3 regions of the Aureimonas mangrovi genome follow, and region 2 is predicted to be linked to each of the others. Evidence: riboswitches for the same ligand, from Rfam matches in the RefSeq annotation. Region 2 holds a riboswitch; each other region holds the start of a gene.

Region 1 (5,792 bases), 1.2 Mb from region 2:
GCCGGAAATCGAGGAGGACGCGGAGGACGAAGCGGCCCATCGCCGCGTGAAGACGGCCACCGCCGCACTCTCGGCGATCCTCGCGCAGCGCGCTGCGGCACCGAAGGCCACGGGCGAGCCCACGACGACGCAGGCGGCCGCCGACGCGGAAAGGTCGGACGCCCCGCCCGCCGCCGCACCCGCGGCGGTGGCAGTGGCGAACGCGCCTTCCCCACCGGCCGGGCCGATCTCGCTGCCCGAGGCCGAGCGCGCAAAGGTAAACGAGTTGCGCGCCCTGTCGGTGCCGACGCGCCGCCCGGCCGATCCCGCCGAGCGCGCCGCCGAGAACGCCAAGGTGCTGGAAGCCGTGTCAGCCATCGCCGCGCGGGTGATCCATGATGGCGCCGAAGCGGGCAATGCGGAGGGCAGGCCCGCCGACGGCGCCAGACCGACACTTGCCGAACGCGCCGCCGCGCTCGGCACCGCCGAGCCGCAGGAAGCGACCGTCAGTCCTGCTCCGAACGGCAAGCGTAGGCGTGGTGGAGCGCGATCGCGCCGGCCGTCGCCACGTTGAGGCTGTCGAGGCCAGGCGCCATCGCGATGCGCAGCGTGCGCAGCCGCGCCATCACCGTATCCGGCAGGCCCGGCCCTTCGGCGCCGAGGAACAGCGCCACCGGCCCCTGCGGGCGCCAGAGGTCGAGCCGCCCTTCCCCCCGAGGCGAGAGCGCCACGCAGTCGAAGCCAGCCGATTGCAGGAGATCCGCCGTCGCCTCGACGCTGCCGAGGCGCGCGAAGGGCGTCGTCAACGCGCTGCCCACCGAGACGCGGATCGCCTTGCGGTAAAGCGGGTCGCACGCGGTCTCGTCGAGGAACACCGCGCGCGCACCGAAGGCAGAGGCCGCCCGGAAGATCGCGCCCATATTGTCGTGATTGGCGATGCCGGCCGCCACGACCACCAGCGCGCCGGCTCGGGCAAGGCTCGCCGGATCGGGCTCGGGAGCATCCGGCCGTCGCTCCGCATGGGCCATCACGCCGCGATGGACTGGAAACCCCGCGATGGCGTCGAAGACTTCGCGTTCGGCAACGTAGACGGGCGTCGCTCGGTCGAGGCGCGCGAGCCTGGGAAGAAGACCCTCCAGCCGGTTTCGCAGGAGGAGGAGCGCCGTGGGGCGGAAGCGCTCGGAGCGCAGCAGTTCGTCCAGCACGACCGAACCCTCGGCGATAAAGCCACCGCGCCGCACGAGATCGCGCTCGCGGATATCGCGGAACGGTTCGATGCGCTGGTCGCGCGCGTCGGCGATATGCTGGATGAGAAGATCCGCCTGTTCCATCCGGGCGCCTCTACAGCATAGGCGCCGCGCACGGTACTTCGATCTACGCTCGCGGCTCTTCGAGAGTGGCGCGTCTGCAACCCTTGCAGCCCCGCGTGAGCAGACACGCCTGCGCGCCGTTGACGCGCCGGACCCCACACCGCAAGACCTTGAGGGACGGTTCCCCTCGGGGATCAAAAGGGAATGCGGTGCGATCGGAAACTCGATCAATGCCGCAGCTGTCCCCGCAACTGTGAGCGGCGAGTCCATCGTCAACAGCCACTGGGCTTTCGGGTCCCGGGAAGGCGACGAAACGGACGGCGACCCGCGAGCCAGGAGACCTGCCGTCAGCCGTGGTCACACGCGAGCGCGCCGGGCGGGGTGTCCAGGCGGGGATCGATCCGCATGGCCTCCGGGCGTGCGGGACGAAGCCGGGTTTCGCGGTGACGTGCCACACACGCGTGACCCGAGGCCCGACCTTGCCGAAGCTTTCCCTCCGCCGCAGCGCCAGTCGCCCTGCCCTCCTCGCCCTTTCCCTGAGCGCATCCGCCGCGCTGCCCAGCCTCGCGTCGGCCCAGGAGGCCGCGCCCTTCAGCCTCCAGCTCGACGAGGTCGTCGTGTCGGCGAACCTCGTTCCGACCCCCCTCACGAAGGTCGGCAGCGCCGTCACCGCTGTCGAGGGCGAGGAGTTGGAGCATCGCCAGACGCGTCTCGTCTCCGACGTGCTGCGCGAGATTCCGGGCGTCGCCGTCAATCGCGCCGGGCCCGTCGGCCAGTTCACGCAGGTGCGCATTCGCGGCTCGGAGAGCAACCAGACGCTCGTTCTCATCGATGGCATCCGCGTCAACGACCCGTCCGCCGATTCGGAATTCGACTTCGCCCATCTCCTCGCTCAGGAAGTGGAGCGCGTCGAGGTGCTGCGCGGACCGCAGAGCGCGCTCTACGGATCCGACGCGATCGGCGGCGTCATCAACATCGTCACCCGTCGCGGTTCGGGCGCGCCCACCGTGCGCATCCGTGCCGAGGGCGGCTCCTTCGGCACGGCGATGGGCCAAGCCTCCGTCAGCGCCGGCGACGAGACATACGACTTCATCGCCAGCGGGGCCGGCTACCGCACCGACGGCATCTCGATCGCCAGCGAGGCGCGCGGCAACTCGGAGCGCGACGGCTACGAGAACGCCACGGGCTTTGCCAAGCTGAACCTTCGCCCGAGCGAAATCTTCGAGCTGTCGCTCGTCGGCCGCTATGTGGACTACAAAGCCGACGGCGACGACTTCTTCGGCGGCATCGGCGCGGTCGATGCCGACATCGAGACCGACGGCAAGCAGTTCTTCGGGCGCGCCGAGGGCAAGCTCTCGCTCCTCGACGGACGCTGGGACCACATCTTCGGCCTCGGCTACACGCGCAACGAGCGCGACACGACCACCGAGACGACACCCTACGGCTTCACCGGCGAGACGCGGCGCGTCGACTACCAGACGAACTTCTCCTTCGACACGCCGGCCCTGTTCGACACGACCCACATCTCCACTTTCGCGATCCAGCACGAGGAGAACTCGGCCGTCAGCGAGAACGCCTTCTCCTCCTTCGACCGCACGATCGACACGACGGGTTTCGTCGGGCAGCATCAGGTGACCTTCGCTGACCGGCTGTCGCTGACGGGCAGCCTGCGCCATGACGACAACGACATCTTCGAGGACGCCGACACCTACCGCCTGACGGGCGCCTATTCCTTCCTCGAGACGGGCACCAAGCTGCGCGCCTCTTTCGGCACGGGCGTCAAGAACCCGACGCTCTACGAACTTTACGGCTACTCGGAGGACTACCGGGGCAACCCGGACCTTCAGCCGGAAGAAGCGCGCGGCTGGGACGTGGGCATCGACCAGACTCTCTGGGACGGGCTGGCCTTCATCGAGGCCACCTATTTCGACCAGCGCATCGAGAACCTGATCACCGGCTCGGGCCAGACCTCGATCAACCTGCCGGGCGAATCGAAGATCGACGGCGTGGAACTCGGCCTGACGCTTCAGCTCCTCGACGGCCTGACCGCGCGCGCGGCCTACACCCGCACCAACGGGGAGGACGCCGACGGCGACGAACTCGTCCGCCGCCCGCGCGATATCGCCAGCCTGAACCTCGATTACCGCTTCGGCGAGGAAGAGCGCGCCGGCGTCAATCTCGGCATCATCTACAACGGCTCCCAGAAGGACCTCTTCTTCGACGAGTTCTTCGCCAGCCAGGTTGTCGAACTCGACAGCTACGTGCTGGTGAACGTCGCCGGCTCCTACAGGCTGACCGACAATGCGGAAATCTACGGGCGCGTCGAGAACCTCTTCGACGAGGGCTACGAGGAAGTCTTCACCTACGGAACGCCGGGGCGGGCCGCCTATGCGGGCCTCAACCTGACCTTCTGACGCGCATGCGGCAGCGTCTCCTCCCCCTCCTTTTCGCGCTTTCCGCCTTCGGGCCGGCAACCGCATGGGGAGAGGAGGCGCTGCCGCGCGTCGCATCGCTCAATCTGTGCGCGGACGAGCTCGTCCTGCGTCTCGCGGACCGCGCGCAGATCGCTTCCGTGACATCGCTTGCGCGCGACGGGCAGCTCTCGAACGTCTCGGCTCTTGCAGCGGAGGTTCCGATCAATGACGGGGCCGCAGAGGAGATCGCCCTCCAGGCGCCGGACCTCGTTCTCACCGGCGCCTTCACCACGCAGGGCGCGAGCGGCTTCCTGCGCCGTATCGGCACCCCGATCCTCGAACTCTCCATGCCGCAGACGCTGGACGGAACCTACGATCAGATCATCGAGATTGCCACCGCGCTCGGCCAGCGCGAGCGCGGTGCGGCGATTATTGGGAACATGCACGCGACGCTCGACACGTCGGCCGCCACAGGCGAGCGCCCCCGCGCGCTCGTCCTCGAACCCAACGGCTTCACGGTCGGCCCCGGCTCGCTGAGCGACGAACTTCTCGCCCGCGCGGGCCTTTCCAACGCCGCAACGGAGCTCGGCATCGCGGCATACGGGCACGTGCCGCTGGAAACTATCGTCCTCTCGGCGCCGGACATTCTCGTCGTCGATGCCGACGACGACGCCCCCTCGCTCGCGACGGAGATCCTGCGCCATCCAGCGCTGGCCCGCCTCGAAGGGCGCACGCAGATCGTGGCGGTGCCCTCTCGCCTGTGGACATGCCCCGGCCCCGGCCTCGTCGAAGCCGTCCAAAGGTTGCGTGATGGCGCGGCGCGCTGGCGCGATGCCAAGGGCGACGCCGGAGGCGGATCGTGATCGCGCGACCGGCTCTCGCGGGAACGCTCGCGGCTCTCTGCCTCCTCGCCTTCGGTGCATCACTCGCCCTCGGCTATGCGCCGCTCGACCTTCGGGCCGCCTTCTCCGACGCGCTGGCCGGCCGCCAGACGCTGCCCGCGCTCGTCCTCGTCGAACTCCGCCTGCCCCGCGCGCTGCTCGGGTTTCTCGTCGGCTTCTCGCTCGGCCTTGCGGGCGCGGCCATGCAGGGCCTCCTGCGCAATCCCCTCGCCGAACCCGGCATTGTCGGCATCTCCGGCATGGCGGCGCTGGGCGCCGTCCTCACCTTCTACACCGGGTTGGCGGGTGCCTTCGCGCTCGCTCTGCCGCTCGGCGGGATCGCAGGTGCCTTTGCCGCCACCGCGCTCCTCTTCGCCTTGGCCGGACGCACGGCCAGCACGACGACGCTCATTCTGGCCGGCGTTGCCGTCAATTCCTTCGCCGGTGCTATGACGGCGCTTGCGCTCAACCTCTCACCCAACCCCTATGCGGTGATGGAGATCGTGTTCTGGCTGATGGGCTCGCTCGCCGACCGCAGCCTCCTCCATGTCTGGCTGGCGCTACCGCTGATGCTCGTCGGCTGGGCCCTGATGCTGGCGAGCGGCCCGGCGCTCGACGCGCTGACGCTCGGCGAGGACACCGCGCGCAGCATGGGCGTGCGGCTCGCACGCCTGCGCCTTCAACTCGTTCTCGGGGCCGCGCTGGCCGTAGGCAGCGCCGTATCGGTGGCGGGTGCCATCGGCTTCGTCGGGCTCGTCGTGCCGCATCTCCTGCGCCCGCTCGTCGGCCATGGGCCAGGACGGCTCCTTCTCGTTTCGGGGCTTGGCGGCGCGCTCCTGACGCTCGGCGCCGATATCGCCGTGCGGCTCCTGCCCGTCACCCCGGAACTGAAGCTCGGCGTCGTCACCGCCATCGTCGGCGCGCCGTTCCTCTTCAGCCTGATCTGGCGCCTGCGGAGGGATGGCTGATGCGCCTCGCGGCGAAGAGCCTGCGATACGGCGCGGGTGGCACGACGATCGTCGACGGCGTCGACATCGCGGTCGAGCCCGGCCGCCTAACCGGCCTGATCGGGCCGAACGGCGCGGGCAAGACGACGCTCCTGCGGCTTCTTGCAGGGCTTCTCGAACCGCAGGCCGGTGAAATCCGTCTCGGCGACGAGGCCCGGACCGCCCCCCGCGCCCGCGCCCGGTCCCTCGCCTATCTGGCAC
Region 2 (5,792 bases):
GTGGTGACGCCGCAATACACCAAGCTCTTCGAGACGGGCGAACTCGTGCCCGGAACCGTTTCGGACACCATCCGCGACGATTGGCGCAACATCGTCATCGGCGCCTTCGCGCCGCTGGCGAGCTTCGCGCTCTTCCACATGGTCACGGTGTTTCCTCTCTCCTACGTCTTCCTCTACACGGACGACCAGCCCTCGAACTTTCTCGTCATCGAGGGGGTCGCGGCGGTGGTCGGCCTCGGAGCCGTGGTCCTGTCGGGTGTCCTCGCAGACAGGATCGGGCGGCGCTGGCTGCTCGGCGCCTCGGCCGTCGCCATCGCGATCTTCAGCGTCTTCGCGCCGCTGCTGCTGGCTGCCGGCACGGTCGGCGAGACGGTCTACATGGTCCTCGGGTTCACGCTTCTGGGCATTTCCTTCGGCCAGTCCTCGGGCGTCGTCGCGGCCAACTTCACGCGCCAGCACCGCTACACCGGCTCGGCGCTGACCTCCGATCTCGCCTGGCTCTTCGGCGCGGGCTTCGCGCCGCTGGTGGCGCTGGTCCTTACAGAGCAGCTCGGCGTCATCTCCTCGGGCGGCTATCTTCTGTCGGGCGCCATCTGCACGCTGATCGCGTTGCGCCTCAACCGGCGCCTGGCCGCCAGCAACTGATCGAACGGGTCGGGGGCCACCGCGCTCCCGACCACCTCCGATCTCCCGCCTTCTGACCGCCCATTGGGAGCGCGACGATTTCCGTCAGCGACAACACCAACCGGAAGAACCTTTTTCTCCTCGTCCAGCTCCGCTGGATCGCGGTCGCGGGCCAGGTTGCGACGATCCTCTTCGTCCATGCCTGGCTCGGCATCGAGTTGCCGCTTTTCGAGATGGGCGCGATCGTCGTCCTTCTTCTCGGGCTCAATGTCGCAACGCTCCTGCGCCACAGTCGTCGCACCAGCGTCTCGGACACCGAGCTCTTCTGCGAACTCCTCTTCGACGTCGCCGCTCTTACCGGCCAGCTCTATTTCAGCGGCGGCGCGTGGAACCCCTTCGTCTCGCTCTACCTCCTGCAGGTGATCCTCGGGGCCGTCCTGTTCGGGCCGCGCATCGTGTGGTCGCTGGTGGGCATCACCGCCCTGTGCTTCGCTGGCCTCACAGCCTTCCACCGGCCGATGCCGCTGCCGCGCGGCGGGCGGCCTGCCTTCCTGGACCTGCACGTGCAGGGCATGTTCATCTGCTTCCTTCTCGTGGCGGTGCTTCTCGTCTTCTTCGTCGCGCGGATCAGCGGCAATCTCGCCGCGCGCGATGCCGGCCTTGCCGAACTGCGCCGCCGTGCGGTGGAGGAGGACCACATCGTGCGCATGGGCCTTCTGGCCTCGGGCGCGGCGCATGAACTTGGCACTCCGCTCGCCACGCTCTCAGTGATCCTGAGCGACTGGCGCAAGATGCCGGCACTGCGCGCCGACGCCGACATGTCGGCCGAGATGGACGAGATGCAGGGCCAGCTCGACCGTTGCAAGGCGATCGTCTCGGGCATCCTCGTCTCGGCCGGCGAGGCGCGCGGCGAGGGCACGGTCCACACGACGCAACGCCGCTTCTTCGACGAGATCGCGGCGGAATGGCGCGAGGCGCGAGGCGCGAGCGGCCTCGTCTACGAGAACCGCTTCGCGCAGGACATCGCCATTGTCTCGGATCTGACGCTCAAGCAGGTCGTCTTCAACCTTCTCGACAACGCGCTGGAAGCCTCGGCCGAGAGGATCGCCCTCACCGTCGAACAGCTCGGCGAAGACCTCGCCGTGCGCATCACGGATGATGGCCCCGGCTTCGCGCCGGACGTTCTGGCGCGGATCGGGCGCCCCTACGTCTCGACCAAGGAGCGGCCCGGCGCCGGCCTCGGCCTGTTCCTCACGATGAACGTCGTGCGCAAGCTCGGCGGGCAGGTCGAGGCACGCAACAGCGAAGAGCACGGCAGGCACGGCGGCGCGAGCGTCACCATCCGCCTGCCGCTCGCCTCCATCGAGGAGAACACCCCATGAGTGAGGATGTCCTTCTGATCGTCGAGGACGATCTGGCTCTGGCCAGGGCGCTCAGCCGCTCCTTCGAGCGGCGCGGCTACGAGGTCCATCACTGCGCCGACTACGAGGCGATGGAAACGCTCCTGCAGCGCGTCTCGCCCGGCTATGCCGTGGTCGATCTCAAGCTCGTCGGCCGCTCCGGGCTCGATTGCGTAAAAACGCTGAGCGAGCACGATCCGGACATGCGCATCGTGGTTCTGACGGGCTTCGCCTCGATCGCGACGGCGGTGGAAGCGGTGAAGCTCGGCGCCCGGCACTACCTGCCCAAGCCTGCCAACACCGACGACATCGAGAAGGCCTTCGAGCGCGTCGAAGGCGACGCCAGTGTGCCGCTCGACGGACGACCGACGTCGCTCAAGAACCTCGAATGGGAACGCATTCACCAGACGCTGGTGGATTCCGAGTTCAACATTTCGGAAACCGCGCGACGGCTCGGCATGCATCGGCGCACGCTTGCCCGCAAGCTCGAGAAGCGACGCCTCACCTAACAGACATAGCGATATAAGGATGTCTTTATATCGCTCTTGACGTTCTTTCGGAATGCGGCGATGGTGCTCGCGTCATGGTTCTTCCGTCGCGCCTCCCGTGTGGCGTGAAGCTAAGAGGGAAGCCGGTGCGCCCTCCCCGCTAAGGGAAGGCAAGGCCGGCGCTGCCCCCGCAACTGTAAGCGGCGAGCCCGTTCTCCATCAGGCCACTGGGTTCGCCCGGGAAGGCGGAGCATGGGCGGCGACCCGCGAGCCAGGAGACCTGCCGTGACGCAGTAACGTCCACGGGCGGGGTGTCCCGGTGAGGCGCATCGACGTCCCGCCCGAAGCGGGCGGCCGTCACCCATGCGCTCGCTGACCCATGCCCCCGATTGATTGGGGTCGAAGTCATGAATGCAACCGTATCCTTCGCAACGCTCGGCGTGCCGCGCATCGGGCGCCGGCGCGAGCTGAAGAAGGCGCTGGAATCCTATTGGTCCGGCCAGTCGTCAGCAGACGATCTGGAGAAAACCGCCCGCGAGATCCGTGCCGCCAACTGGCGCGAGCAGGCGGCCCTTGGCGTCACGCGCATCCCGTCGAACGATTTCTCGCTCTACGACCATGTGCTCGACACCTGCGCGATGGTCGGCGCGGTGCCGCCGCGCTACGGCTGGAGGGGCGGCAGGGTGTCGCTCGACACCTATTTCGCGATGGCGCGCGGCAGCGAGAGCCGCGGCGATGCCGGCTGCGGCCATCCGGGCCACGGGCACGGGCACGGCGAGGGCGTCGGCGCTCTCGAAATGACCAAGTGGTTCGACACCAACTACCACTTCATGGTGCCCGAGCTTTCCGACGACCAGCGCTTCGCGCTGTCCTCGACGAAGCCGGTCGACCATTTCGAGGAGGCCAAGGCCCTCGGCATCCACACGCGCCCGGCGCTGCTCGGCCCCGTCACCTTCCTGAAGCTCGCCAAGACCGACGATGCGGGCTTCGACCCGCTGGCGCTTTTGCCCGGCCTTCTCGCCGTCTACGAGGACGTCCTGCGCCGGCTGGCGGCCGCGGGCGCGGACTGGGTGCAGATCGACGAGCCGGCACTCGCCCTCGATCTCCTGCCGAACGAGCGCGACGCGCTCCGCTTCGCCTATGATCGCCTCGTCGGCGCCGCCCCGGGCCTGAAGATCATGCTCGCCACCTATTTCGGCCCGCTCGGCGACAATCTCGGCACCGCCGCCTCCCTGCCCGTCGCGGGCCTGCATGTCGATCTCGTGCGCGGGGCGGACGAGCTGCCGCACGTGCTGGCCGCCGCGCGATCCGACGCTGTGCTGTCGCTCGGCGTCATCGACGGGCGCAACGTCTGGCGCGCCGATCTGGGCGCGATCCTCGATCGTATCGAACCGGTCGTCACCGCGCGCGGTGCCGGCCTTGTCGAGATCGCGCCGTCCTGTTCGCTCCTGCACGTGCCGATTGATCTCGATCTGGAGGACGCGCTCGACGTCGACGTGAAGGGCTGGCTCGCCTTCGCTGTCCAGAAGATCGGCGAGCTCTCGGTCCTGTCGCGCGCGCTGGGCGAAGGCCGCGAGAGCGTCGCCGAAGAGCTCGGCGCAGCACAGGCCGCCATCGAGGCGCGCCGGGCCTCGCCGCGCGTCAATGATACGGGCGTGCGCGCGCGCATCGCCGGGCTCGACGCTTCGGCCGCCCGGCGCAAGGGAGCCTTTGCCGAGCGCCGCAAGGCGCAGGCAGGTCGCCTTTCGCTGCCGGCTTTCCCGACCACCACGATCGGCTCCTTCCCGCAGACCTCGGAGGTGCGCAAGGCCCGCTCGGCCAACGCCAAGGGAGCGCTGAGCAGCGCCGACTACGAGGCCTTCCTGCGAGAGGAGACGGAACGGGCCGTGCGCTGGCAGGAGGAGATCGGGCTCGACGTCCTCGTCCACGGCGAGTTCGAGCGCAACGACATGGTGCAGTATTTCGGCGAGCAGCTGTCCGGCTTCGTCTTCACCAAACACGCCTGGGTGCAGAGCTACGGCTCGCGCTACGTGCGCCCGCCGATCGTCTTCGGCGACGTCTCACGCCCCGAGCCAATGACCGTCGCCTGGTGGCGTTATGCGCAAAGCCTCACGACGAAGCCGATGAAGGGCATGCTCACCGGCCCGGTGACGATCCTCAACTGGTCTTTCGTGCGCGACGACCAGCCGCGGGCCGAGACCTGCCGGCAGATCGCGCTCGCCATCCGCGACGAGGTCGCCGACCTCGAGGCGGCGGGCGCGGCGATGATCCAGATCGACGAGGCGGCGCTTCGCGAGGGCCTGCCGCTGCGCCGGCGCGACTGGGCGGCCTATCTCGACTGGGCCGTGGAATGCTTCCGTCTCTGTTCGTCGGGCGTTGCCGACGAAACGCAGATCCACACCCACATGTGCTACTCGGAGTTCAACGACATCATCGAGGCGATCGGCGCGATGGACGCCGACGTCATCTCCATCGAGACCTCGCGCTCGCGCATGGAGCTTCTCGGGGCGTTCGAGACCTACAAGTACCCGAACGAGATCGGCCCCGGCGTCTACGACATCCACTCGCCACGCGTTCCGGCGACCCAGGAGATGACCGATCTCCTGAAGCTCGCGCTCGCCCGCCTTTCGGCCGGCCAGATCTGGGTGAATCCGGATTGCGGCCTGAAGACGCGCAAGTGGGACGAGGTGCGCCCTGCCCTCGTCAACATGGTGGCGGCGGCGAAGGAACTGCGCGCCTCCGCCTGAGGTTCACAAGTGAGCGCCCGGCGGCAGTCCGCCGGGCGCCCCTCATGCTTCGAGGCCATCGAGCCATCGTGCCAGCATCGCGGCGCCGGCGCTCTCCAGCCCGGCGCCGTAGCGCGCTGCATCCACTCTCAGCGCCACCGGATCGATCCCGGAGGTCGCGAGCTCGGATGCATGGCCGAGGAGCCAGTGCTCGAAACGCGCCGCCACGGCCTCGGGATGGAACTGCAGCCCAAGGACGTTGCGTCCGCGCGAAAACGCCTGGTTGCGGCAGATCGGTGTCGAGGCCAGCCTTTCGCAGCCCTCGGGCAGATCGAACGTGTCGCCGTGCCAGTGCAGCACCGGAACGCCCTCCAGCGCGGCGATGGGATGGCGCGTCCCGGCCTCGGTCAGCTCCAGCGCCGACCAGCCGATCTCCTTGGCCGGCCCCGGATAGACGCGCGAGCCGAGCGCGGCGGCCATGAGCTGCGCGCCGAGGCAGATGCCGAGCGTCGGCCGACCCGCCTCGAGGCGCGCCTTCAGAAGCGTGCGCTCGG
Region 3 (5,792 bases), 450 kb from region 2:
CAAAGGCGGCCAGTGCATATTCGAACGGCGCGCGCGGGATGCCGAGGATGTTGGTGGAGAGCGACAGAAGACTCGAAAGCTCCGCCGCATCCACCTGCGTCCAGGCGAGGGTCAGCCAGATGACAGCGGCGAGAAGCGAGGACAGGCGATCCACCACGCGCCGGAACCGCGCCGACATGACCGGACCGAAGAGATCAACGCGGATCTGATCGCCGCGCCTGTCGAGGAGCGCGACGACACCGAAGGTGATGATCACCATCGACATCTCCGCCACGTCCTGCGCGCCGAAAAGCGGGTGGCCGAAGAACCGGCCGGCGACGTCGGCAAGCAGCATGGCAGTGACGCCGAGGAGTACCGCACCGGCAAGGCGCGCGCAGAACCGGGCGAGCGCGTCGATGCCGCGCTCAACGAGGCTTGTGTTCACTGCCCGCCCCGCATGGTGGCGAAGGCCTCTTCAGCCCCGAGTTCGGCAACCTTCTCCTGCGTGAGAGGCAGGAGAATCGCCTCAAAGGCGGACATCTCGTCGGGGGTCAGTTCGGTGACGATCCCCTGATCGCGTTCGCGAAGCGCCGCGATGGCGCTCTCACCCTTGGCGTTCCAGGCCGCTTCGGCATGACGCGAGAGCTCGCGTCCGCTCGCCGCACGAAGAGCTTCACGCTCGCTGTCCGGCAGGCTCCCGACACGCGCCGCATTGGCGACGACGTAAAAGGACTGGTTGCCGAGCGGGATACCGAGCGTGACGTGCGACAGAACCTCGTCGAAGCGAAAATCCGAGATCGCCGAAGAGCCGGTGATGACGCCATCGACGAGGCCGGTCTGCATCGCGTTGTAGACGTCGGTGGCCGCCATCTGAACCGGGATCGCCCCGAGCGCCTGCACGATCTCGCCTGTGATTGAGGAGGAAACCCGGATCTTCAGGCCGCGCAGATCCTGCGGCTCGCGAACTTCGTGGTCGCGCAGAATAAGGACCGCGGGCTCGGCGGTCCACAGCGCCAGTGGCTCGGTTCGCGGAAACTCCCGCTCCAGAAGCCCCGCGTCGTAGCCGTTCCAGAGGAAATCGGCGCCGGTCATTCCGTCGGGCTGCGCGCCCGGCAGTTCGGTCAGCATGGCGAGCGGAAACTGCGAGGAGGTGTAGCCCGGCAGGCCCCAGACGATATCGGCGACGCCCTGCACGACCCGGACATACTGGTCGGCAGGACCGGCACCGAGCTTTCCCGCCGGATAAGTTTCGATCACCAGGCCCGACGGCGCGATGCCCTCGGTCAACGGCGTGACGATGGCTTCGGTCAACGTGTGAGTCGGCGCGACGAAATGAGCGAGCTTCAGCGTTTCGGCCGAGGCGGGAGCGACGACCAGGAGCGCTGCGGCGAGGACGACGCGCTTGAGGTTCTTCATCGGGACGTTCCTTGGATGAGAGACAGGGACAGGCGGTCGAAGCGGATCAGTTCTCGCCCTAGATCGCCTCCGCCGTCTTCACCACGAGTTCCAGCTTGCGGCGTTCCTCATCCTCGGTGATGGCATTGCCATGCTCGGTGGATGCGAAGCCGCACTGCGGCGCGATGCCGAGCTGGTCCATGTCGACGTAGCGCGACGCCTCTTCGAACTTGGAGCGCAGCCAGTCCATGCTCTCCAGCTCGCCGGTCTTGGTGGTGATGAAGCCCGCCATGACCCGCTTGTCGCCCTTCGGCAGGAGCCTGAGGGGCTCCAGCCCGCCGGCGCGCTCCGTGTCGTACTCCATGAAGTAGACGTCGACCGACGTGTGGTTGAAGATCGCATCGGCCGCCGCGTCGTAGCCGCCTTCGGCGACGTGCGAGGAGCGGAAGTTGCCGCGGCACATGTGCATGCCGACCACGAGGTCTGCGGGACGGTCCTTGATCGCCTCCTCGAGCATCCAGGCGTAGCGCTCGATCAGCTTGTCGGGATCCTGCCCGCGGGCGCGGCGCTGCTCGCGCTGCTTCTCGTCGCCGAGATAGGCGAAGAAGATGTCGTCGAGCTGCAGGTAGCGGCAGCCGGCGTCGTAGAAGGCCTGAACCGCCTTCCTGTACGTCTCGGCGATGTCGGCGAAGAGGACCTCGTCGTCGCGATAGGGAGCGTACTCGATGTTCTCGGCTTCCATGCGAAAATGACAGGCCGACGGACCGGGGATCGAAATCTTGGCGATGCCGTCTTCCGGCTTGACCAGACCCTTCAGGAAGGTGAAGTGCTCGATCATCGGGTGGTCGGCGGGGAAGTCGAGCGGTCCGGTCAGGTGCGCCTCGACCGGCGGCGTCTTGTGTTCGGTCTGGAACGGCAGCGACCGCGTCGAGGCTTTCATGTCGAGGCCGTTGAGCATCCCCATGAAGTCGTAGTGCCAGAACTGCCGGCGCACTTCGCCGTCGGTGAAGACGCGCAGGCCCGCATCCTTCTGTAACCGAACCAGTTCGCCGACCGCTTCATCCTCGGCCTGACGCAGGCGTTCGTCGAAGATACCGGCGTCGCGCAGTTCGCGCACTTCGCTCGGCCGAAGAAGAGAGCCGACATGGTCGGCGCGGTGCGGAGCGCGGCGGCGGGGCGTCTGTTCGGTCGTCATCGTGACATGCCTTCAGGTCGGCCCTTCGGGGGCCGTGCAACAAAACATCGCTTCACGGGCCAACCCGCGAAGCAGCGATGTCACCCTGGCGGAAGAGCCGCTCCCGACACGCCGCCCGCGGCCGGAACAGGTGATCGATCCAGGCAGGTTTCCTGACTTGCGGGTCGTCGCCTCACCCGGCCTTCCCAACCTCATCTGAGGCGGTGGCGTTTCGGGCAGGCTCTCCGCCTACAGTTGCGGGGGCAGTTCCGGAGTGAGGCAAGAGCCCTGACCGGATTCCCTTTTACCCGAGGTCTCCCCCGGCACCTGGATCGGGCGGATAAGTCATCCGCGGCCGAAGCTCTGTCAAGACGTGAAGATATGGAAACGCGTACGTACCGACCGCCTGCCCGTCTCCTACCTTGGCGGACAGGGAGTGCTGACCCTCCCCCATTGAACGTGTCCATCCCGAACTATGGTTCTACCCTGAAGAAGGATCCAGCCGTTCAAGGGGCAGACCACATCTGGTCGAGGCGAATCGGCAGGTTGCGGTGCCGGCGGCCCGTCGCGTGGTGGATGGCGTTCGCAAGGGCGGCGCCGACGCCTGTCATGGCCACCTCCCCGAGCCCCTTCGCTCCCGTTGCGTTCAGAAGCGGATCTGGTTCGTCGACGAAATGGACCTCGATCTCACCGATGTCGGCGTTCACTGGAACGACGTATTCGGCGAGGTCGGCGTTCAGGAAGCCACCGTGGCGCGGGTCGATCTCGCTGATCTCCATCAGCGTTGCGCCGATGCCGCCGACGACACCGCCGCGCACCTGGCTCGCGGCCGTCACCGGGCTGACCACCCGTCCGCAGTCTGCAACGCTGACAACGCGCGGGACCCGCACCCTTCGCGTGCTGCCTTCGATCCGCACCTCCACGAAGTGCGCGATGTAGCTCATGCCGACGAATTCCGGATAGGCCGGCCCCATCGCTGCCGGCAGGCCGGTCGCGAGGCGCTCATAGACCGCATCAGGCTGGCCGGGCGCCTTGTGCCTTGCCTGCGAGGAGAGTTCTGCAAGCCCCGCCTGCCGCAGCACTTCGTCGATCGGCAATTGCCCGGCATCCGGCACCGCGTCGATCAACTGCTCCAGAAGGGCGTCCGCGGCGGCCTCGACCGCCGGAACTGCCGTCGCCGTGCCCCATGATCCCGCAGTCAGGTGCTGAGGAACGCCCCGCGTGTTTCCGAGCACGAGTTCGACGCGCGAGGCGTCGGCCCTCAGGCGCCGGGCGACGAGGTTCGCGATTACGGTGCGAAGGCCCTGACCCATCTCGTGGCCCGTGACGTTGACGCGAACGCGTCCGTCGGCATGCGCCTCGATCGTGGCGGCCGCCGGTGCCGTCGAGGCTTTGTAGGCGCCGCAGGCGACGCCCCAGCCGATCAGATCGCCATTCTCGGCCGTCATCGATCCTGCCCTCATCGGACGCCCGGCCCAGCCGAAACGCTCTGCGCCGATGGTCAGGCATTCGGCGAGGAAGCGCGAGGAGAACGGGCGGCCGGTCAACGGATCCTGCGAGGCGTCGTTGGCGAGCCGCAGGGCGACGGGGTCGATCTCCAGTTCGCAGGCCAGTTCGTCGATCGCGGTTTCGAAGGCGAAGGTGCCGCCATGCTCGAAGGGAGCGCGCATGTAGCCCGGGGTCTGCGTGTCGGTCCGCACCATGCGTTCGCTGCCGCGGAAGTTGGCGATGCCGTGCAGCCTGGCCGTGATCTCCGTCGAGGAACTGGGAAAGAAGTCGTGCCGGGAGGTCTGCTGGTCGACCTCGTGGACGGCGCCGACGATCTGCCCTTCGCGCGTCGCGCCGAGCGCTACGCGATGGTGCGCCGCCGGCCTGAAACTTGCGGTGTGGAAGGTCTGCTCTCGCGTTAGAGCGAGCTTCACCGGGCGGCCGAGGCGCCGGGCCGCGAAGGCGGCGAGGAATGTCTGAGCCTGCATCGAGTTCTTCTGACCGAACCCGCCGCCGGCATGAGGCGAGATGATCTCGATCAGATCCGCGTCGATGCCGAACATCCGCGCCAGGCCGAAGCGGATGGCCCCCGCGTTCTGCGTGCCTTCGTGGACGATCAGCCGGTCGCCGCGCCACTGCGCCACTGTGGAGATCAGCTCCATCGGGTTCTGGTGCTGTGCGTGGAATTCGAAGGTCGCATCGATGCGCACCGGCGCACCTTCGATCGCCGCGTCCGCATCGCCGGCGATCTTGTCGGCGAACGCCTCGGGCAAAGGGGACCCCTGCTGCGCGACGATATCGTCAGGGGAAGCTGCGCCGAGGAGCGGCTGGAAGGGCGCCTCTTCATAGTCGATCTCCAGCGCCTTGGCGCCCTCCAACGCCGTTTCGAGCGTATCGGCGACGACGACCGCGACCGGTTGCCCGCGATGAACGACCTCGTTCGAGGTCAACGGCTGTACGCTCTGGAACGCGTATCCCTGGCCAGAAAGGAGGAAGCCGGCCGGCTCGACGACGTCGATATCCTCGTGCGTCATCACGAGCCGCACGCCGGGCATCGCGAGGGCTCGCTCGGAAGCGATCGAGCGGATCGTTCCCCTGGTGATCGGCGCCGTCGCCAACGCGGCATGAACCATGTGAGGCAGTACGCGATCGGTGCCGTAAATGGAGCGGCCGCGAACCTTTTCGTCGGAGTCCACGCGGGCGATGGAGGCGAAGCGGGTATCGGCCATCGATCAGATCCTCTCGGCGGCAGTCATTAGAGCGTCGGCGACCGTCTGGCGCCCCAGTTCGATCTTGAAACCGTTGTGCTCGCCCGGGCGAGCATCGGCGAACGCGATTCCACCCGCATCGAGAGCGGTCTGGCGATCGAGGTGGCGGCCGACCAGGGCGGCCTCCGCCGAGCGGGCGCGCCAGGGACGTGTCGCGACGCCTCCAAGGGCGATCCGCGCCTGACGCACGATCCCGTCCTCCAGGTCGAGGGCGACTGCTGCCGAGACGAGCGCGAAGGCGTAGGAGGCACGGTCGCGGATCTTGAGGTAGGTCGAGCGCCGGGAGAACGGCGTCACGGGAACGCGGATAGCGGTGATGATCTCGTCCGCGGCGATGGTTGTATCCTGCTCCGGCGTCCCGCCAGGGTCGCGGTACAGTCCCTCGACGGGGAGCGTGCGATTGCCATTCGGCCCCAGGACGTCGAGCTGAGCATCGAAGGCGACGAGCGCGATCGCGAAGTCGCCGGGATAGACCGCACTGCAGTTCT

The links. A riboswitch is a leader RNA that binds a small molecule or an ion and turns the genes downstream of it on or off. The one in region 2 is predicted to bind cobalamin.
Region 1: it holds a riboswitch for cobalamin, as region 2 does, so the genes downstream of both, H1343_RS12920 (TonB-dependent receptor plug domain-containing protein) here and metE (5-methyltetrahydropteroyltriglutamate--homocysteine S-methyltransferase) in region 2, are expected to answer to the same signal.
Region 3: it holds a riboswitch for cobalamin, as region 2 does, so the genes downstream of both, H1343_RS03790 (5-methyltetrahydropteroyltriglutamate--homocysteine S-methyltransferase) here and metE (5-methyltetrahydropteroyltriglutamate--homocysteine S-methyltransferase) in region 2, are expected to answer to the same signal.

What each region holds. Positions count from the first base shown of each region.
Region 1 covers NZ_CP059692.1:2,675,469-2,681,260, forward strand. Annotated here, with positions in the region: gene H1343_RS12910 (hypothetical protein) at 1-553, shown strand, start outside; gene H1343_RS12915 (TrmH family RNA methyltransferase) at 486-1,310, opposite strand; cobalamin riboswitch at 1,451-1,652, shown strand; gene H1343_RS12920 (TonB-dependent receptor plug domain-containing protein) at 1,769-3,703, shown strand; gene H1343_RS12925 (ABC transporter substrate-binding protein) at 3,709-4,566, shown strand; gene H1343_RS12930 (FecCD family ABC transporter permease) at 4,563-5,552, shown strand; gene H1343_RS12935 (ABC transporter ATP-binding protein) at 5,552-5,792, shown strand, end outside.
Region 2 covers NZ_CP059692.1:361,618-367,409, reverse strand. Annotated here, with positions in the region: gene H1343_RS01690 (MFS transporter) at 1-645, shown strand, start outside; gene H1343_RS01685 (ATP-binding protein) at 843-2,006, shown strand; gene H1343_RS01680 (response regulator transcription factor) at 2,003-2,533, shown strand; cobalamin riboswitch at 2,592-2,814, shown strand; gene metE (5-methyltetrahydropteroyltriglutamate--homocysteine S-methyltransferase) at 2,920-5,259, shown strand; gene H1343_RS01670 (glutamine amidotransferase) at 5,302-5,792, opposite strand, start outside.
Region 3 covers NZ_CP059692.1:808,905-814,696, reverse strand. Annotated here, with positions in the region: gene H1343_RS03800 (TRAP transporter small permease) at 1-424, opposite strand, end outside; gene H1343_RS03795 (TRAP transporter substrate-binding protein) at 421-1,395, opposite strand; gene H1343_RS03790 (5-methyltetrahydropteroyltriglutamate--homocysteine S-methyltransferase) at 1,454-2,569, opposite strand; cobalamin riboswitch at 2,695-2,894, opposite strand; gene H1343_RS03785 (xanthine dehydrogenase family protein molybdopterin-binding subunit) at 3,055-5,265, opposite strand; gene H1343_RS03780 (FAD binding domain-containing protein) at 5,269-5,792, opposite strand, start outside.